3 regions of the Paraburkholderia sp. FW306-02-B genome follow, and region 2 is predicted to be linked to each of the others. Evidence: predicted binding sites of a transcription regulator. Region 2 holds the regulator's gene; each other region holds the start of a gene.
What was found. The regulator sigma-54, encoded in region 2, starts transcription at its own class of promoters, with help from an activator protein. The targets are predictions, from matches to a motif close to TGGCANGNAANCTGCTTT.
Positions count from the first base shown of each region.

Region 1 (7,005 bases), 2.2 Mb from region 2:
AGTTCACCGCCGGATCGAACTTCTGTGCGACGAGCAGTTGTCCGGTTGCGCGATTCAACGTATAGCCGAAACCGTTACGGTCGAAGTGAACGATGGCGGGGACCTTCTTGCCGTCGATCGTCAGGTCCGACAGGATCATTTCATTGACGCCGTCGTAGTCCCACTCGTCGTGCGGCGTCATCTGGTAGACCCATTTGGCTTCACCGGTGTTCAGATCGCGCGCGAAGATCGACAGCGACCATTTGTTGTCGCCCGGACGTTGCGTCGGATTCCACGTACCCGGATTGCCGGTGCCGTAATAGACAAGGTTGAGTTTCGGATCCCACGCATACCAGCCCCACGTGGTCCCACCGCCCAGCTTCCACTGGTCCCCCTTCCAGGACTTGAGCGACGAGTCCGCGCCGACCGGCACCATCTTGCCGTCGGCATAGGTCATCGTCTTGTCGGGGTTCAGCAGCATGTCCTTGTCGGGACCCGTGCTGTACGCTGTCCAGACCGGTTTGCCGGTCTTGATGTCGTACGCGATGAGACGCCCGCGCACACCGAATTCGCCGCCCGAGATGCCGGTCAGCACCTTGTCGCCGAATACGTGCGGCGCATTGGTGTTGGTTTCACCCGCCTTCGGATTGCCGTTCTGCGCGGTCCAGACGACGTCGCCGGTCTTCGCGTTCAACGCGACGAGTTTCGTATCGGCCTGTTGCAGGAAGATCTTGCCGTCGCCGTACGCCAGCCCGCGGTTGACGGTATCGCAACACATCACGGATACCACCTGGTCGTCCTGCTTCGGCTGGTACTGCCAGATGAACGTCTGATCCTTCAGGTTGATCGCGATGACCTTGTTGGGAAACGGCGAGTGGATATACATGGTGTCGCCGATCACGAGCGGCGCGCCTTCGTGGCCGCGCAGCACGCCGGTCGACATGGTCCATGCGACCTGCAGTTTGCCGACATTGTTTTCGTTGATCTGCTTGAGTGGACTGTAGCGGTGATTCGCATAATCGCCCGCCTGAGCCGCCCAGTTAGATGGATTTTTGATGAGCCCGTCCAGCTGCGAATCGGCCTGTGCAACGATAGAGCTCAAGGCTGCCGACGCGAGGATCGCGAGCCCAAGAACCATGGTGCGTAAGTTCATGTCTCCTCCAGAATTGTCTTGCTGTTCAACTCACGAATGACCCACGCTACCTCGTCGCATCGGGCGCGCCTCCTCGAATGCAGGTAACGATCAGCGCCCTTTCCCGATCGATGCCGGGCTTTGCGGCGCATGAACGGCCAACGCATATTCCATGCCGGAATCGAACTGCCGTTCTGTCCGTGCGCCGCGACAAGCTTGTCCGCACACGCCGCGCGGCGTACCGCGCTCCTTCGCAGCACTCACGATCGAGCGCGCCTGCGTAACGGCCGTGTCCGGCTGCGCCGCGGGACACGGCACATACTGTGTCATTCCGCGATACGAAGCGTGTCCGTCACGAGTCAGGCCATGAGAACGCGTGGGCTCAGGCTGCACCGCACAACTGGCCCATCACTTGCAGCGTGATGAAGTTCCAGCACGCGCGGAGCAACGGTCATGGCAAACGCAGAGCAGGTCTATTCCGATGAGGAGATCCAGCAACGTCTCGTCGGCCCGCTACAGCACTGGTATCTGGAAGACGGCTGGCTGCGGCGCAAATATCGAACCGAAGGCTGGAAAGGCACATTGATGGTGGTAAACGCCGTCGGTCACCTTGCGGAAGCCGCATGGCATCACCCCGATCTGACGGTCTCCTACGCATTCGTGACCGTAAAGCTGAAGACCCATTCCGCGAAGGGCGTCACGGACAAGGACTTCGCGCTCGCCACGAAGATCGAATCGTTCATTCAATGGCAACCCGGGCTCGAAGGCGGCCCGCTCGAAGGCACGCCAACCGACGACCAGCGCTTCCGCTACATCAAGTACGACGCGCCGAAAACCGCTTAAGGCTGTTCAAGCCCGGGCGGCGCATCCCCTTCGTTCAGTGCGGCGCACAGGTGACACAGTGCCCCTTCGGCGGCACAAAGCGTCGACCGCATCCCTGATACACAGCGGGACAAGACGAGCGGGAAAAACCTCGGCCGCAACGGCGGCGTCAGGCAGAGGCGACAGCCGCTACGCGCGCCTGGTACGGCTTCTGCTTGAAGTGGCCCGGCGCGCCACTTCACCACATCGCGCGGCCGCTTTCGCGACAGCCCTTCGGGCAAACCCTGTCGAGCACACACAAGGACACTTGCGATGCAGCTTCACCTTCGCCGCCTTCCGCCTCAGGCCGCCGTGACGGTTGACGCTCCCGCGCGCCTGCATCTGGGTTTTCTCGATCCGAACGCGTCGCTTGGACGCGCGTTCGGCAGCCTCGGGCTCGCAATCGACGGAGCCGGCACCCGGGTCGAAGCGCGGCTTGCGGACCGCGACCGGATCGACGGCGCGGTGACTGAAGCGGAACGCGAGCGCATCGCGACCTGTCTCGAACGGCTTCACGCAGCCTACGACCCGACTCCGGTTGCCATCGAGGTAGTCCATGCCCCGCGTGCGCACACCGGCCTCGGGTCAGGCACGCAATTGGCGCTGGCGGTCGGCACGGCGTTCGTTCGTCTGCTCGGCCACACCGCGACCAGCACCGAACTCGCGAGCCTGCTTGGACGCGGCGCCCGCTCCGGCATTGGCATCCTCGGCTTCGATTCCGGCGGCCTGCTGGTGGACGGCGGACCGGCGGGCGAACTGCACCCGGGCATGCCGCCGCTGCTCGCGCGCCAGCCGTTTCCGGAGGCCTGGCGCGTCCTGCTCGTGAGCGACAACGCCCGCGAGGGCTTGCACGGCGCCGAAGAACGCCGCGGCCTCGCCGCGCTCGCACCGTTCCCGCAGAAGCTCGCCGCGCATCTCTGCCATCTCGTCCTGATGAGGATTCTGCCCGGCGCGGCGGAACGCAATATCGTGCCTTTCGCCCACGGCCTGACGGAAATGCAGCAGACCATCGGCGAATACTTCGCCCCGGTGCAAGGCGGCGTGTTCGCGAGCCCCGATGTCGAGCGAGCGTTGCGCGCCGTTGCCGCGCAACAGACTGCGGGCATCGGCCAGACCTCCTGGGGGCCGACAGGCTTTGCCATCGTCGCGAATGCGCGCGAGGCGGAAAGCGCGCTCGCCGCTGCACGCGAGGCAACGCGCGGCATGCCGCACATCGAATCCACGATCGTTGCGGGACGCAATCGCGGCGCGACGATCCGCCCGGCCGACGCACGGCGGCAGCGCATCGACGCCGCATGATGCCGCACGGCCCCACCCGGCTGCCTGCGAAAGCGCGCGGCGCCCGCAGTCATCGATGTCCGCGCAGACCCACGAGCCCTTCCCTCGCGCCGTCCACGAGATCGCCCCTGAAACGAGCCTCTTGCCATGTCCGAAACCACTGAAAGGCCCTATATCCTGCACATGTTCACGGCCACGCCGCAAATCAGTCCGTTCGATGTGAACATGGCCGCCGACGCCGGCTACCAGGTCATCGTCCCGTATTGCGGCGTCGACGCCGGGATGGTCGCGAACCTGACTCAGGACGCGATCTTTTCCCGCGGTCCGAAGGGTGTGTCACGCACCGGCATCTTCATCGGCGGACGCGACGTGATGCTCGCCGCCGACATGCTCGATACCGCGCGCAAAGCGATGGTCCCGCCGTTCGAAGTCCCGGTGTTCGCCGATCCGAGCGGTTCGTACACGACCGCGGCCGCGCTCGTCGCATTGGTCGAGCGGCATCTGGGCAAAGCGTATGGGATGGAACTGGGCGGCAAGCGCGTGCTGATTCTCGGCGGCACCGGCGCGGTCGGGCGCGTGGCGGCGGCGATGGCCGCCTCGCTCGGCGCCGACGTGGCGATTGCGAGCCATCTCGAACACGCGCGCGCGGTGCGGGTCAGCGACGAAATCAATCAGCGCTTCGGCATCTTGACCAAGGGTGTCGGCACGGCAAAGCCGGACGAACTGCGGCAGGCGCTAGGCGAGGCCGAGATCGTCCTCGCCACCGCCATCGCGGGCGTTCAGGTCGTCAGCAGCGCCGATCTTGCGTATGCAAAACATCTGCTGATCGCCGCGGACGTCAATGCCGTGCCGCCGGAAGGCATCGCGGGTGTCAACGTGATGAACGACGGCAAACCCATCGAGGGCGTACCGAACGTGGACAGCATCGGCATCGGTGCGCTCGCGATCGGCAACGTCAAGTACCAGGTCGAACACCGGCTGTTCATGCAAATGCGTACCGGCGGCAAGCCGGTCTACCTGGGTTTTCCGCAGGCGTTCGACGAGGCCCGCGCCGTCGCGGCCGGCCTCGGTTGAGCGGGCCCCTCGTCACGGTCTGCGCGCCGCCGCGGTCCGCCATCATGAGTTCGCGTCCATCGCTTTCGCATGCGCCGTTCGTCGCGGTGGCCGGACTGTCCGCGCGAATGCTCGCGCAGTCCGCCGCGCGTGCGAGCCTGCGCGTCGCCGCGCTCGACGTATTCGGCGACCGCGATACGCGCGAGGCGTCCGAACTCTGGTTCGACATCGGCGGCGGCGCACTGTCGATCGACGGCGCGCGGCTCGCAGCGGCGCTCGAACGCGTCGCGCGCCTGCCACGCATGCTCGGCTGGATCGGCAGCAGCGGGCTCGAACCGCTCGTCGCGCAACTGTGCCGCGCGCGTGGCCTGCCGCCCTTCATTGGCAATAGCACCGGGGCGAGCGCCGCGGTACGCGAGCCACAGCGTTTTTTTGCGCTGCTGGATGCGCTGAATATCCCGCATCCAGCGGTTTCCTTCACGCGTCCCGCCATGGCACAGGGGTGGCTGGTCAAACGCGCGGATGGCTGCGGCGGCACGCACATCGAGCCGGCCACGACGTTCAGCGATCAGCAAGTGCCCGCGCAATGCTACTTCCAGCGGCTGAGCAGCGGCCGCTCGCTGTCGGCGCTATTTATCGCCGCTCGCGGCAGCGCGCGCGTGCTCGGCTTCGCTGAACAGATCACTTGCAAGATGGGCAATCTGCCCTTCGTGCATGCCGGCTCGATCGGCCCGATCGATCTGCCGCCGCAGGTCGCGGCGCGCGTGCGCGCGGCGATCGGGGCGCTCTGCGCGCAGACCGGGCTCGCGGGCATCAACAGCTGCGACTTCCTGCTCGACGGCGACGCGTTCGAACTGCTCGAAATCAACACCCGCCCCTCGTCCACGATGACGCTCTACGAAACCGCGTCGCCTGAAGCGTGGCCGCGCGGGCTGCTCGCGTGCCACCTCGCCGCGTGCCGGTACGGCCGCCTGCCGCCACCTGAAGCACCCGCTCATGCGTCATGGCGCGCCGCTCAACAGGTGCTGTTCGCACCCCATCCGTTCGCCGTCTCGCAAGGCTTCAGCGATGCCTGCCTGCAAGACCCCCATTGCCGCGACGTACCGATGCCGGGCACGTGGATCGAGGCCGGGCAGCCGGTCTGCACGCTGCTCGTGCGCGCTGCGTCGGTGGACGCCGTGCGGCATGCGCTCGAGCGGCAGCGCGCGCTCGTCCTGCAACGAATCGAAACCTGCCATGAGCCCGACTATGCCTTCATCCAATGCCACTCCTGAGACCGCTCATCCGCCTCGCGCAAGCGCTGCCGTGCCGAGCGTCAATGCGCTGAGCGAGCGGCTGGTTGCACGGCTTATCGACGACGCCGCGCGCCTCGGTGTCGCGATCACCCGTACGGCAAACGGCACGGTGCTCGCGGACGCAGGCGTTGCTGCGCCGGGCAGCGTCGAAGCGGGCGTGCTGATCGCACGCATTTGCATGGGCGGCCTCGGCCGCGTGGCGGTGCGCGCGAACTTCGACGCGCAGCCGCTGTGGCCCAGCATGATCGATGTGCGCACATCGTCGCCCGTGCTTGCCTGCCTCGGCAGCCAGTACGCCGGATGGAGCCTGTCGGCGACTAAAGAACAGACCGGCGGCAAGAAGTTTTTCTCGCTCGGCTCCGGTCCCGCGCGCGCGCTGGCTGTCAAGGAGCCGTTGTTCGCCGAACTCGGCTACCGGGACAGCCACGACCGCGGTGTGCTGGTGCTCGAGGTCGAGCGCTTGCCGCCGCCGGTCGTGATCGACAAGGTGCTGCGCGACTGCGGTCTCGCCGCCGAACGGCTTACCCTTGTCACCACCCCGACACACTCTGTCGCGGGAACGGTACAAGTGGTGGCGCGCGTCGTCGAAGTTGCATTGCACAAAACGCATGTGCTCGGCATCCCGCTGGACGAGGTCGTCGAGGCCGGTGGTTGCGCGCCCTTGCCGCCGCCCGCGCCGGACGGAATCCAGGCGATGGGCCGCACTAACGACGCGATTCTCTATGGCGGCCGCGTCCATCTCACCGTGAAGCATGACGCGGTGGCGAAGCAGCTCGCCGCCGAACTGCCGGCGTCGGGCTCGCGCGACTACGGACGCCCGTTCGCGGATATTTTCACGTCGTTCAATTACGACTTCTACCAGATCGATCCCGCGCTTTTCGCGCCTGCCGAAGTCTGGGCGAGCAGCCTCGAAAGCGGCGCGTCTTATCACGGTGGCCGCCTTGATGCTGAGTTGCTGCACGACCAGTGGGGCGGCAAGCCATGACTCTCCTGTCACCCGGCACGGCCCCCGGCGACGCGCACGCGAACCCGCGCATCGCGATCATGACCGACGAAACCGGCTGGCACACCGGGCGCCTGAAGAAGGCCTTCCGCGCGCGCGGCGCCGACGCACGCTGCATCGATCTCGCGGATTGCCGGATCGACACCACGTGGGAACCGCATGGGCTGAGGTTGCCGGGCTACGGCCATACGCTGCCGGATGCGGTCTTCGTGCGCGGCATTGCAGGCGGCACCTTCGAGCAGGTGACGCTGCGGCTCGGCATCCTGCATGCGCTGCGCGAGTCGGGCGTGCCGGTCTACAACGATGCGCGCGCGATCGAGCGCAGCGTCGATAAATCGATGACGAGTTTTCTGCTGCACCGCAACGGCGTGCCGACACCCGCGAGCTGGGCCGGCGAATCACCG
Region 1 is NZ_JBYSXZ010000001.1:2,630,725-2,637,729, forward strand. It holds gene AC3WOG_RS11600 (methanol/ethanol family PQQ-dependent dehydrogenase) at 1-1,132, opposite strand, end outside; gene AC3WOG_RS11605 (4a-hydroxytetrahydrobiopterin dehydratase) at 1,565-1,954, shown strand; gene AC3WOG_RS11610 (beta-ribofuranosylaminobenzene 5'-phosphate synthase family protein) at 2,246-3,271, shown strand; gene AC3WOG_RS11615 (NAD(P)-dependent methylenetetrahydromethanopterin dehydrogenase) at 3,398-4,324, shown strand; gene AC3WOG_RS11620 (ATP-grasp domain-containing protein) at 4,369-5,577, shown strand; gene mch (methenyltetrahydromethanopterin cyclohydrolase) at 5,552-6,583, shown strand; gene AC3WOG_RS11630 (ATP-grasp domain-containing protein) at 6,580-7,005, shown strand, end outside.
Region 1: a site for sigma-54 is predicted at 1,272-1,289, ahead of AC3WOG_RS11600 (methanol/ethanol family PQQ-dependent dehydrogenase). Genes of this name have one in related genera too.

Region 2 (7,005 bases):
CCCGCAAGCTGGCGGCCACGCTCGCCAGCACCGGCACACCGGCATTCTTCGTCCACCCCGCGGAAGCCAGTCACGGCGACCTCGGCATGATCACCGCCGACGACGTCTTCGTCGCGTTGTCGAATTCCGGCGAAACCGAGGAACTGGTGTCCATTCTGCCGCTGATCAAGCGCATGGGCGCAAAACTGATCGCGATGACGGGTCGGCCGTCCTCGAGTCTCGCCCAACTGGCCGACGTGCATCTGAATTCCGGCGTGTCGAAAGAAGCATGTCCGCTGAATCTTGCGCCGACCGCCAGCACCACCGCCGCGCTCGCGCTCGGCGATGCGCTCGCGGTCGCCGTGCTGGATGCGCGCGGTTTCGGTTCGGACGACTTTGCCCGCTCGCATCCGGGCGGCGCGCTCGGCCGCCGCCTGCTCACTTACGTACGCGACGTGATGCGCACCGGCGACCAGGTGCCGAAGGTGACACCCGAGGCCACCGTACGCGACGCGCTGTTCCAGTTGACCGCCAAACGCATGGGCATGACGGCGATCATCGATCACGAAGGGCGCGTCGCCGGCATTTTCACCGACGGCGACTTGCGCCGCGTGCTCGAACGCAGCGGCGATTTCCGCGATTTGCCGATCGCCTCGGTGATGACCGCCGGCCCGCGCACCATCGGCCCGGACCAACTCGCCGTGGAAGCGGTGGAACTGATGGAGCGCCACCGGATCAATCAGATGCTGGTCGTCGACGAAGCAGGCAAGCTGATCGGCGCACTCAACATGCACGATCTGTTCTCGAAGAAGGTGATCTGATGGCCGCCGCGCCCCTTACCGCCACCGAACGCGCAAGCCGCGTCAAGCTGATGATTTTCGACGTCGACGGCGTGCTGACCGACGGCGGCCTGCTGTTTACGGCGGAAGGCGACACGATGAAGGCGTTCAACTCGATGGACGGCCACGGCATGAAGCTGCTGCGCGAGGCCGGCATCGAAACGGCGATCATCACCGGCCGCAAGTCGGGTATCGTCGCGGCGCGGGCGAAGGAAATGCACATCACCCATGTCTATCAGGGCGTGCAAGACAAACCCCAAGCGTTCGCGGACCTGCTGAAGCAAACCGGCATGACGCCGGAAGAATGCGGCTACATGGGCGACGACTGGGTCGATCTCGGCGTGATGCTGAAGGTCGGTTTCGCCGCGGCGCCGGCCAATTCGCATCCTGAAGTGATCGCCCGCGCCCACTGGGTGAGCGAAGCGCGTGGCGGTCACGGAGCGGCGCGCGAAGTCTGCGACACGTTGCTGCGCGCGCAGCACAAATACGAGGCGCTTCTCGCGGCTGCCTGCAGCGGCGAACAGCGAGGCCTCGTCGGATGAACCAGTTCCGCCTGACCTCACTGATTCCGCTCGTTGCAATGGCGGCGCTCGCCGGCATCACGTGGTGGCTGCTGCAAGCCACCATGCCGCGGCAAAACGAAGGCGTGGCGCGCCCGAAGGAGCACACGCCCGACTACTTCGCGGACAACTTCTCGGTTTCCGAACTCGACCAGTCGGGCTCGACGCAATACCGCCTGACCGCAACGCACCTGATCCATTACGAAGACGACGAACTGAGCGATCTGGTCAAGCCGGCCATGCGCGCCTTCCAGCCGGGCAAGCCGATCGTCACCGCGACCGGCGACACCGGCAAGGTGAACGGCGATGCCTCGATCGTGGATCTGTACGACAACGCGCGCATTCTGCGGGTGGCCGGCAACGGCGATCCGCAGATGCAAGCGGATTCGCAGCATTTCAGGGTGCTGGTCAACGACGATGTGATCGAGACCGAAAAGCCGGTTAAACTTCAGCGCGGCATGTCTGTGATGACAGCCAGCGGCATGAACTACAACAACGTCACCCGGGTTATGCAGCTGTTCGGCAACGTGCGCGGCGCGATCGCCGCGTCCGAAGGCTCCGCCAGCTCGCCCAGGCAACCCGGGTAATCCATTCCAGGCGTGACTGCATGAACGAATCGTTCCCCCGTTTTGATACCGGCCGCTCGCGTACCCTGTCCGCGTGCCGCGCCGGACTCGCTGCGCTCTTTGTCGCGTTGCCGCTCGCCGGCTTCGCGCCGCTTGCGCACGCGGATCGCGCCGACAAGGACAAGCCGCTGAATATCGAAGCGGACAACATGACTTACGACGACCTGAAGCAGGTCAACATCTTCACCGGCCACGTGGTTGCGACCAAGGGCACGATCGTGATCAAGGCCGATCGCGTCGAAGTCACGCAAGACCCGCAGGGCTATCAGTACGCCACCGGCACTTCGTCGGGCGGCAATCTGTCGTATTTCCGCCAGAAACGCGAAGGCCTCGACGAATACATTGACGGCACGGCAATCCGCATCGACTACGACGGCAAGCAGGATCTGACCACGCTGACCACCAACGCCACCGTGAAACGCCTGCAAGGCCTGTCCACGGTCATGGACCAGGTGCACGGCAGCGTCATCACGTATGACGGCCAGAGCGACTTCTACACTGCGAAGGCGGGCAAGGATGTCGCCGGCCCGGGCAATCCGAACGGCCGCGTGCGCGCCATGCTGTCGCCGCGCAACGGCGGCGCCGCGCCGCTGAACGGCGCATCGGCCACGCTCGCGCCGTCCACCACGATCCAGGGAGCGCCGAACCAGTGAGCACCTCCGCGTCCCTCCCCAATCGCAAGCCGGCCGGCACCAGCAGTTCGCTGGCGGTCCGTAACCTGAAAAAACGTTACGGCTCGCGCACTGTCGTCAAAGATGTATCGCTCGACGTCAAAAGCGGCGAAGTGGTCGGTCTGCTTGGCCCCAACGGCGCCGGCAAGACCACCTCGTTTTATATGATCGTCGGCCTCGTGCCGCTCGATGCGGGCGAAATCGATCTGGACGGCAAGTCGATCAGCTTGCTGCCGATTCATAAGCGCGCATCGCTGGGTTTGTCATATCTGCCGCAGGAAGCTTCGGTGTTCCGCAAGCTCACCGTCGAAGAAAACATTCGCGCGGTGCTGGAATTGCAGCACGAAGACAACGGCAAGCGGCTCTCGAAAGACGCCATTACCAGCCGCACCGAAGCGTTGCTCGACGAACTGCAGATCGCTCACCTACGCGAGAATCCGGCGTTGTCGCTGTCGGGCGGCGAGCGGCGCCGGGTTGAAATCGCGCGCGCGCTGGCCACCAATCCGAGTTTCATTCTGCTCGACGAACCGTTCGCGGGTGTCGATCCGATAGCGGTTCTGGAAATCCAGAAGATCGTCAAGTTCCTGAAACAGCGCAATATCGGCGTGCTCATCACCGACCACAACGTGCGCGAAACGCTCGGCATCTGCGATCACGCATACATCATCAGCGACGGCAGCGTGCTGGCTGCCGGTGCGCCAAGCGACATCATCGAAAATGAAAGCGTGCGGCGTGTCTATCTGGGCGAACACTTCCGCATGTAAGTACACAAAGGATTGCCGGCGGAGCGAACGCGCATCATCCGCCGGCCCCTTTGCGGCAGCCGCACATCCGCACTTTTGACCTGGGCCGTCCCGCGCCCGGCGCTGCCGAAAACCGGCGCACGCGTTATTGCGAATGTCGCAAGGTATCGCGGTCGTGGCAAACTCTCTACAATGAATCTCAACTTGCCATGAAAGCCAGCCTCCAACTCCGCCTATCGCAGCATCTTGCGCTGACCCCGCAACTGCAGCAGTCCATCCGGCTGCTTCAGCTGTCTACGCTCGAACTGCAGCAGGAAGTCGCAATGGCGATCTCGCAGAATCCGCTCCTCGAGAACGAGGACGACTGGATCGCGAGTCCCCTGCGCGTGGCGGCCGACGGCTCGCTGATCGCCCAGGCGCCCAACTCCTCGGCGCCGCCCGACCAGATGGGGGGCAATACGTCGTCCTCGTCCACCAGCAGCAGCGAGCGCGCCGAGAACGGCGAGCCGCAGGGCGTCGACGAATATAACGGCCTCGCGGGAGAGGGTAACGGCGACGCGTCGCAATGGAATCTCGACGACTACGGCCGCTCCGGCAACGCGTCGGACGACGACGATCTGCCGCCGCTGCAAATCCACGAATCGAGCACCTCGCTGCGCGATCACCTGATGGCGCAATTGCGCGTTACCCAGGCGGGCCAGCGCGACCGCGCGCTGATCACCTTCCTGATCGAATCGCTTGACGACGACGGCTACCTCACCGCCACGCTGGACGAAGTGCTGGCCGACATGCCCGAAGAGCTCGAAGTCGACCTCGACGAGTTGAACGCCGCACTCGCGCTGCTGCATAGTTTCGACCCGGCGGGTGTCGGCGCGCGCTCCGCGTCCGAATGTCTCAAGCTACAGCTGCTGAGGCTCGACGGCTCGCCTACCCGCACGCTCGCGCTCGACATCGTTGCCCATCATCTGGAACTGCTCGCGGCGCGCGATTTCACGCGCCTGCGCAAACATCTGAAGGCCAGCGACGACGACCTGCGCGATGCGCATCTGTTGATACGCTCGCTCGAGCCGTTTCCCGGCGCGGCCTACGGCAAGGCGGAAGCGGACTATGTCGTGCCGGACATCATGGTGCGCAAAACGGCACAGGGCTGGCAGGCGGAACTGAACCCGGAAGTCGTGCCGAAGCTGCGGATCAACCATCTTTACGCGAATATTCTGCGCAATAACCGGGGCGATCCGGGCAGCGGATCGTTGCGCCAGCAACTGCAGGAAGCGCGCTGGCTGATCAAGAATATCCAGCAGCGGTTCGAGACGATCCTGAGGGTCGCGCAAGCTATTGTCGAACGTCAAAAGAGCTTTTTTGTGCACGGCGAAATTGCCATGCGCCCCTTGGTTTTGCGGGAAATTGCTGATACGCTGGGCCTACACGAGTCGACTGTCTCGCGTGTGACAACCGGTAAATACATGCTGACCCCATTCGGGACGCTTGAATTTAAGTACTTCTTCGGGTCACACGTCTCAACCGACACGGGCGGCGCGGCCTCCTCCACGGCGATTCGCGCGCTCATCAAGCAACTGATAGGAGCGGAAAACCCGAAATCTCCTCTTTCAGACAGCCGCATAGCCGAACTGCTGGCGGAACAGGGCTTCGTGGTCGCACGGCGTACCGTTGCGAAGTACCGCGAAGCGCTCAAGATTCCGGCAGTCAACCTGCGCAAGTCTCTGTAGCCCGTCGCCTCCCGCGGCGGGCATTTACCGGCCGCTCCGCAGTTGGCGGACAGGCCGGCCGATGCGACCTGCCAGAAGTCAGTCACCGGGGGGCGACTCAGGCAAGCCGACGATCGACCGGACCTACGTCATTGTGCGGAACAAGCGGCATCTAGCTTGGAGAAGCACTATGAATCTGCAGATCAGTGGACACCACCTCGAAGTAACGCCTGCGTTGCGCGAATACGTGATCACCAAACTGGATAGGGTGCTAAGACATTTTGATCAGGTCATCGACGGCAGTGTGGTCCTCTCGGTCGACAACCACAAGGAAAAGGAAAAGCGGCAAAAGGTTGAAATCAACCTGCATTTGAAGGGTAAAGATATCTTTGTCGAGAGCTGTGACAGCGACCTCTACGCTGCGATCGATCTGATGATCGACAAGCTCGACCGGCAAGTGATACGCCACAAAGATCGTCTGCAGGGCCATCAGCATGAGGCGATCAAGTACCAGCCGCTGGCGCCGCAAGTTGACGTGCCGCCGCAATAAGGAAAATTGGAAGGTTTTCCTTACCCAGCTAAACCGCCCGAAACCGGGCGGTTTTTCGTTTCTGGGCCACTCCCGGGTTGATCTTGGGCCGCTTTTGAAGCCCGTGCGAGCCCCGTCTCGGGCTGCGGCGCCGCGATCGTTGTACCCATCGAACAAACCCATCACGCATCGATGGCGCGCCGCACCATCCGTGCCTACCCTGTTCTATAATGTTCCGGTTACCATCGGGGTCAAGCGAGCTCAAACGGAAGTCGGTCGGCCGGAGTCCTGCGCTGTCGGACTCCAATGCACATCGCCGTGAGCATCAAAACGAATGGAACACCACTCAAACGCCCCAGCGAGGAGAACCCAGGCCACGTTTTCGCCTGTCAACATGAATCGTTTAGCCAAATTTCTTCCCCTCGAGAACGTCGTCGTCGGACTATCGGTCACCAGCAAGAAACGCGTGTTCGAGCAAGCGGGCCTGATTTTCGAGAACCAGAACGGCATCGCCCGTAGCACGGTCACTGACAATCTGTTTGCGCGCGAGCGCCTCGGATCGACGGGGCTTGGTGAAGGCGTCGCGATTCCGCATGGCCGGATCAAAGGCTTGAAGCAGCCGCTCGCCGCGTTCGTCCGCCTCGCCGAAGCCATCCCCTTCGAATCGCCCGACGGTCAGCCGGTTTCGCTGCTGATCTTCCTGCTGGTGCCTGAACAGGCCACCCAGCAACACCTCGAAATTCTTTCGGAGATCGCCCAGTTGCTGTCCGATCGCGAAGCCCGCGAGCGGCTGCACACGGAAGAAAATCGCGAAGCGTTGCATCGCCTGCTCACTCAGTGGCAACCTTGATGCATCGGCGGTTATCCGCACGCCGGTTCCCCGCGAGCTTGCGGGTTCAGCCCTGCACGGTGCGCGGTCCGCGTTAGCGCGGCCATACCTTGCCGGGCAAGCGGCCCACACTGGAGTCACTGACTCATGGATACGTCCAGCATCAACGCCCAGAGCATTTTCGACGACAACGCCGCCACGCTGAAGCTGAGCTGGCTGACGGGGCATGAAGGCTGGGAGCGCGGCTTTTCTTCGGAATCGGTCGCCAATGCCACGTCGAGCGCCGATCTTGTCGGCCACTTGAACCTGATCCACCCGAACCGGATTCAGGTGCTCGGCGACGCCGAAATCGACTACTACAAGCGCCAGACCGACGAAGACCGCTCGCGCCATATGGCCGAACTGATCGCGCTGGAACCGCCGTTTCTCGTGGTGGCGGGCGGCGTCGCCGCGCCGCCGGAACTCGTGCTGCGCTGCACGCGTTCGTCGACACCGCTCTTCACCACGCCGATGTCCGCCGCTG
Region 2 is NZ_JBYSXZ010000001.1:479,261-486,265, reverse strand. It holds gene kdsD (arabinose 5-phosphate isomerase KdsD) at 1-800, shown strand, start outside; gene AC3WOG_RS02185 (KdsC family phosphatase) at 800-1,360, shown strand; gene lptC (LPS export ABC transporter periplasmic protein LptC) at 1,357-1,965, shown strand; gene lptA (lipopolysaccharide transport periplasmic protein LptA) at 1,986-2,657, shown strand; gene lptB (LPS export ABC transporter ATP-binding protein) at 2,654-3,439, shown strand; gene AC3WOG_RS02165 (RNA polymerase factor sigma-54) at 3,628-5,145, shown strand; gene hpf (ribosome hibernation-promoting factor, HPF/YfiA family) at 5,315-5,674, shown strand; gene AC3WOG_RS02155 (PTS sugar transporter subunit IIA) at 5,988-6,503, shown strand; gene hprK (HPr(Ser) kinase/phosphatase) at 6,630-7,005, shown strand, end outside.

Region 3 (7,005 bases), on a different contig from region 2:
CACTGATCGCGTTGGTGGGCATCGCCTACTACGTCGGCGGAAATCCTGTGCTGACCTTCTGGATTGCCTACATTCTGACGCGGCCGTTGGGCGCCTCGTTCGGTGACCTGTTGTCCCAGTCGCGCGCATACGGTGGTCTCGGACTGGGCACGATCAATACGAGTGCGCTGTTCCTGAGCGCGATCGCCGTGCTGGTTATCTTCGCCAGCGCGCTCGAACAACGGTCCATGCGCACGTTCACCGCGCGTGAACCTTGAGCCCGCGGCGCTCGAAAAGCTGCCCACATTGCTTTCTTTTTTCACCGCGTTTTCTACCGACTATCAGATCCAACCGAAGAGAACAATCATGAATCAACGCACCCTCAGCAAGACCGTCATTGCCTCGTTCATCGCGATCTCCGCCGTCAGTTTCGGGCATATCGAGCCGGGCAGGATCGGCTTTTCGTCCGCGCAGGCCGCCGAGGCCGCCAAGGCTTCGAAGCTCGGCGACTTGTCGCCGTTCCGCAAGATTGCCGCCGATACCGCGGCCCTGGTCGACAAAGGTAATCTCGCGGGCGGCAAAACACGTATCAAAGATCTGGAACTCGCATGGGACGATGCTGAGCCTTCGCTGAAACCACGCGCCGCAGCCGACTGGCACACCGTCGACAAGGCGATCGACCGCGCGTTGAGCGTATTGCGCGCCAGCACGCCGAATGCGGCGGAATGCAAACAGTCTCTTGCAGATCTGCTGACCGTTATCGATCGGATGAGCGGAAAGGCCTGACGCCGTAGCGACGGTCGATGCAGGCGCCATTCGCAAGACCGTGGATGGCGTCATAAATCGATACGGTATGCGAAGCGAAAACGAAATCGCGTGACGCGCGAAACAAGTGTTTCAAGCAGTCAGGATTGATTCGATGCGGTTCGATTTGCGGCGAGCGGGATCGTCGAGGCGCGCTATGCGCTTTCAGGTGGAAAGCGCCGTGGCGCAGACCAGAAGATCATTCACCTGGTCCAGCACGCCTATCTTCTTCCACGCGATATAACGCAGATAGCAGGTCTGCTGCGGCGGAAAAGTCGCTGGAAGCCTGTGCCATTTTTCCTTGTTCTGCTGGACCCACAGGATTGCGTTGAGGAGAACTTTCTCAGTCGTCATGTATGCGCGCGGGCGAGTTTCATCTTGTCTTTCAAGGTGCTTATCGCGCGGCGACCGGAGCATTGGCGCGCGTCGAAGCACCGGTCCGCTGGATGCATCCGGAATACGGGTTATGGCTCCCCGGCAGCTTCCTGATGCCGCTGGAACACCCGCAGGTCGCTATTGAAATGGCGTCGTTCGTCATCGACGGTGTGTGTCGAGCGCTTCGCGACTATCTGTCCGGCGGCGTGCAGTTCCACACCATCGCGATCACCGTACCGGCTCAGGTAGCCCACGTACCACCGCGCGGTGCAGTGCGATTGATTCGAGAGTCCTTATTCAAACGCACGCGAGAGCTTTGCAAACAGTCCATTCCTTGCGATCCATTCGGCGTAGACCCGATACTCGGGATCGTTCATCAGATGTCTTTCCTCGGTTTTGGCGCGCAGGAAATACAGCAGATTGACAGCGATAAGCGCCGCGCAATGAGTGACCGCCGGCCGCCAGCCCAAGGGCTCGATAAAAGGCACCGAGACCATCCAGTACGACAGATTCTTCGCGATGTAGGCGGGGTGCCTGGTGAACCGGTAAGGACCTGAGGTGATAATCCCGCGATTGGTCAGGTTCGAAAATCGCAGTCCGAACGAAATGGTCGAGAGCGCGTAGCACATCACCAGGGCAATAATCGCTGTGCCCCAGATCATTCTGACAACCGGCATCGAGATTAGCCAGTTGTCCCAGAACATCGAGCCTCCGTAGCGGATGTACTGGTTTGAGATCAACGACCAGAACGGTTGATAGCAGATAACCGCCACCAGCCAACCGAGCACGGTTGGTTCCGCGCTGCGCACGTGGCTATCGAGAATGCGCAGCGTGCACAGGTAACCCACCGTGCCGAACATCAGGTCCATCGTGAAGGACAGGTCGTACATGAACCTGAACGTCGACAGCGAGAACGGTGCGTTCAGCGCCAACGCCAATGAGGCGTTGAGATGGTCCGCATCGGTGGACAGGTAGACGATCATCAGCGGCAGGAAGAACGCCTTCACCATCCACCCGGCCAGCATTTCACGCACGGGGCGCCAATTGGCGGGGCGCTGTCCGCGAAACAGCAGGCGTCCCCACAACATATAGGCATCGTCGACCTCGCGCTGATGCCTGTCCATCCACGCAAAGTAAAACGGCGCCGCCACGATCAGATACGGAGCAAGCGTGCTGATCAGAGACCAGAAAGGTTTGTAGAACGCACCTTGATACTCGGGCAACAGCCAGTAGAGCAGGCCGATGCCTGCATACACGGAAGCCAGCGCGGCAAGACGCAAGGCGACGCGCGCGACGCTTAGCGGCCGAACCGCACCGCTAGTCAGGCCGGCGCTTGGGCGCAGATACGCGCGGGCGACCAACAACTCGTAGGTGGCGATCGTCGCGATGATCGCGAGGCAGGCGGCGGTGCTGCGGCGCGCGCCGTCCAGCGCGGTGCTGTTGCGCAGTAGCCAGAGCGTGAGAAGACCCGCGACGATGCCCAGCAGGCCGACTGAAAACGGCGTCGCCGAACGCGGCCGCTGATCTTGAGCGTGCGCAACGGTATCGAAGGTGGAGTTCACGTCATCCTCGTATTCATGACATAGAAGGCGGCCGGGCTTTTGATTTTTTAAGGCCCGGCCGCTGTGCCGAAGTACCGCTTATTTGCTGGGAGTGCCGTCGAGCAATCCGCTGACAAGATTCGTCACCGGCGCCAGTAGACCCGTGCTTGCCGAACCGCTGCCGGTACCCGTGCCAGCACTGCCGGTCAGTCCGCTAACGAGACCCGTGACGGGGGCAAGCGGTGAGCCCTTGTTGCCGGAGGTGCCGCTTACCGTCGAGGTCAATCCGCTAACCAGACCGGTGACTGGTGCGAGCGGCGAGCCTTGGGCCGAAGTGCCGCCCAGTGTCGAGGTCAGCGTAGTGACGAGGCCGGTGACCGGCGCGAGCGGGCTCCCGGCGCCCGACGTGCCGCCGGCCGAACCTGATTTGCCGAGTAGCCCGGTGATGGGAGCCAGCGGGTTGGCCGAGCCGGAACTGCCGCCGGGCGATCCGAGATTGCCGATCAACCCTGTCAGCGGCGGGATCGTTACGCTGCCGCTTGCTGTGCCGCTTGCTGTGCCGCCGAGTCCGCCGAGCGGACCGAGAAGGCCTGTGATCGGCGCGAGCGGGTTAGTGGTTGCGCCGGTGAGCAGTTCGCCGGTGCTCGTGACTGTCTTGCCCGACTGGCTGACGGCGCCACCGACGTCTTTGCCGACCTGATTGCCCGTGGTGCCCGACAGTTTCACGCCGGCCGAATCGATCCCGTTGCCGACGGTGCTGAGCAGATTATTGAGCGGTGCGCCCAGACCTGTGGTGTTGCCGATGGACTGCGTCGTGTTCGAGACCGCCAGGGTGATCGGGTTGATGACAGAGCTTAGTTGCGTCTCGACCTGCTGAACCGGCGCACTGGTGAGCGCCGAGTTCAAGCCGGAGCCGACCGCGACGACGCCCTTGCCCGCACTGCCGACGACGCTGCCCAGCGTCGAGGTGACCGGCGCGAGCGGCGACAGCGGCCCGGTTCCAAGACTCGACACGACGCCGCCGACCGCGGTGACGGCTGCGCCCGCATTTGAAACGACGCCGGATGTGGGGGGCAGGGTCGGGTCGAGCGGATTGGTCGAGCTGCCGAGCGTGCCGAGGCCTGCGGCCGTACCGTTGCCTAACACGTTGACGCCATTGCCGAGATCGGTGATGGCAGCGCCGAGATTGGCGGTCGTTGCGCTGTTGACACCGGGCACTGAAGTGCCGGTGACCGTGGTGCCCGTATCGATGACTGCCGTGCCCACCGCGGTGATGAGGTTGCTGGCTTGAGTGACGACGTTGCCGATTGGGGTGGAGGACGTACCCGAAGTACCCGACGACGTGCCCGACGAAGTGCCTGACGACGTACCCGACGAAGTGCCTGACGACGTACCCGACGAAGTGCCTGACGACGTACCCGACGAAGTGCCTGACGACGTACCCGACGAAGTGCCTGACGACGTACCCGACGACGTGCCTGACGACGTACCCGACGACGTACCCGACGACGTGCCTGACGACGTACCCGACGACGTGCCTGACGACGTACCCGACGACGTGCCTGACGACGTACCCGACGACGTGCCTGACGACGTACCCGACGAAGTGCCCGACGAAGTACCCGACGAAGTACCCGACGAGCTGCTCGAAGTCCCTGACCCCGACGTGCCGCCCAGTCCGCCACCACCCAGCCCGCTAGGGGTATGGACGGTTGATCCGCAACCGTAGAGCGCGAGTAAAGCAGACGTCGCAACGGCGATAGCCGTCCGACCGACGAAGTTTTGCATGATGTCCCCGTAGAAGTGCTGTTGGCGGACCATCTAAGCAAGTTGTAGGCCAAGTGCTGAATATGGCGCAATTTTAATGATTAATTGTATTTATATTTACTACTTTTTAATGGATAGGAATTTAAATCTAAATTAACGCGATTTATCCTCGATTGATGACCCGTGTTCCCGCCGGTGCTACGTAACGTCTCTGGCGAACGTAACGGTTAGCAAGGGTTGGCGCCTACGGATTGACTTCGCTTGAACCCGTTGCCGATTTAAACGGTTCGCGTGCAGGTCGACGCCACCGAACCCTCGAAGGGGCGCGCACGCGCATTGCGTCACACACGCATTCCGATCCCCACTATCATCTTCGGCACATTCGCGGGAACCGGCTGATGCGCGGTTTGCGAACCGTGTCCCGGCCGTTCGTTCTCAAGATAATTGCCGCGCTGTTTCCGAAGTAACGGCCCAAAACGCCCGTCCCCGGTCAACTGGACTGGAACGCTAAGAGGAGCATGCAATGTCAGCAATCCAGAATATCAAGAAGATGTTTGTGCTGATGCTGGAGAACCGTTCATACGACAACATCTTCGGCTGGTCGGACCTGCGTGGCTGGACCCCGAACGGCGTCGCGACGCAAGCGGATGGCCTGCTCGGCAAGCCGCCGTTCCAGAGCACCGACGCGAGCGGCCATGCCTATACGATTGCACAAGGTGCACCATTCCGGCTCGCGTTCGACCCGGGCCATGAGTTCACCGATACGCTGGTGCAGTCGTGCGGCGGGACCGATGCCCGGCACTTCATGGCAAACGCCGTAACCGACTCCGCCGTTCTGCAGGATGGCCTTTACCCGCCACCGGCGACCGGCACGAACGATCTGGGATTTGCCTGCGACCTCGGCGCGCATGGCTACGACATCGCGACGGGCCTGCGCGCGCTCACACCGGATCAGCTCCCCGTGCTCAACTTCCTCGCGCAACAGTTTGCGGTCTGCGACCGCTGGTTTTCGTCGATGCCTGGCCCGACATGGCCGAACCGTTTCTTCGCGTTGGCTGGAACGTCGTGGGGACTCGATCATTCCCCGAGCAACCCCGACTCGATCATTTCGAGCCTGTTCGACGGCGCGAAGTTCGGCAACGGCCGCGACTCGTTGCTCACGCGGCTGGCGCCCACACAATGGCTGGTCTCGCACGGCGACATACCCCAGTCATGGGCGCTGAAGGGTGTCGACGCCTACCCGTCGAACTTCCTGACTCATGCTGATCTGTTCGCGAGTCTGGCGAGCGGCAACGTGGATGCGAGTTTCGTCTTTATCGAACCTGCCTACGATCCGATAAGCAACTTTCGCAATGGCGAGTCGATGCATCCGTGCGGCGATGTACGCAGCGGCGACGCGTTAGTCGAGCGCGTATACAACGCCATCAGGACCTCGCCTTACTGGGAAGAAAGCGTGCTGCTCATTCTGTTCGACGAGCACGGCGGCTTTTTCGATCACGTCGTTCCGCACCCGGCGGTGGTGTCCGGCATGCCGGCGCTTGCGCCGGTTGCGCCCACCGGGTTGACGAAGCGCGGCTTCCGCTTCGATCGCTATGGCTTTCGCGTTCCGGCTGTCGTCGTTTCGCCCTATGTGAAGCAGGCGACGGTCGACCATACGTTCTACGACCATCTGTCGATGGCGAAGACGCTCGCGAAGATTGTCCCGCACACGGATTCGCCGCTACTCGACACGCAGCGTTTCGCGGATGCGGCCGATCTCTCGGCTTTGTTCGTGTTAAGTCAGCCGCGCAAGGCGGACGAAATTCACGCCTGTCCACATGCGTTGCCCGTCGCACCACCCGCAACAGTCGCCACGGCCAATAACAGCGCGGTAGCGTTCAACTCGCTGAACTGGCCGGTCAAATCGATTTATGCCGGAGCGTGAGTAGCGGTCGGGGTCGACCAAGGCGCGTGCTGATTAATTCTGCCTTGGCTGAATAAAGCAGGGGGATTTCAACTCCGGTTAGCGAATGAGAGAGGTCCTCGCGCGCGTCCTTCATCAGGGACCGGGCCAACTACCGTACCAACCTTGCTTGATTCGGTTCGGATACTACAGACCGCATGGCAAACGAAAGCCAAGTCTGAACCGGCTACACTTGCAGAAGCATTCCCTCACGCGAGTGCTTGCGAGTGACCGCTCGCGAGGCACAGGCGGCCAAACAACTCCGGGATTGCGATTCGATGACTATCCGTGTCAGCAGGCACGGCTCACGTGCCGCTTCATGCCGCCACCTTCAATAAAGAAAGGTCCACGTCACACGCGGGGAGCGCGTGCGCGAAAATGTGCCGGGTGGTTTTCGGTGGATACAGCATGCGCGTCCGGGCGCGCTTGACGATCTCTTCCCCATCGACGCAGTACCCAATGCGCCGTGCCTCTACCGCCACCTGCGCATAGTCGAGCATCACGCACGGAACGCGCGACAACTCGAGTCTCTTCGCCGCAGCCAGCCTATGATGACCGTCCATCACGGCAAGGCTCCGTTGTTCGAGCACGATCGGT
Region 3 is NZ_JBYSXZ010000002.1:2,689,582-2,696,586, reverse strand. It holds gene AC3WOG_RS33405 (COG4705 family protein) at 1-257, shown strand, start outside; gene AC3WOG_RS33400 (histidine kinase) at 346-765, shown strand; gene AC3WOG_RS33395 (transposase) at 949-1,137, opposite strand; partial or broken gene AC3WOG_RS33390 (EAL domain-containing protein) at 1,140-1,406, shown strand; gene AC3WOG_RS33385 (methyltransferase family protein) at 1,452-2,720, opposite strand; gene AC3WOG_RS33380 (collagen-like triple helix repeat-containing protein) at 2,799-4,487, opposite strand; gene AC3WOG_RS33375 (alkaline phosphatase family protein) at 4,990-6,390, shown strand; gene AC3WOG_RS33370 (transcriptional regulator) at 6,726-7,005, opposite strand, start outside.
Region 3: a site for sigma-54 is predicted at 4,522-4,539, ahead of AC3WOG_RS33380 (collagen-like triple helix repeat-containing protein). Genes of this name have one in related genera too.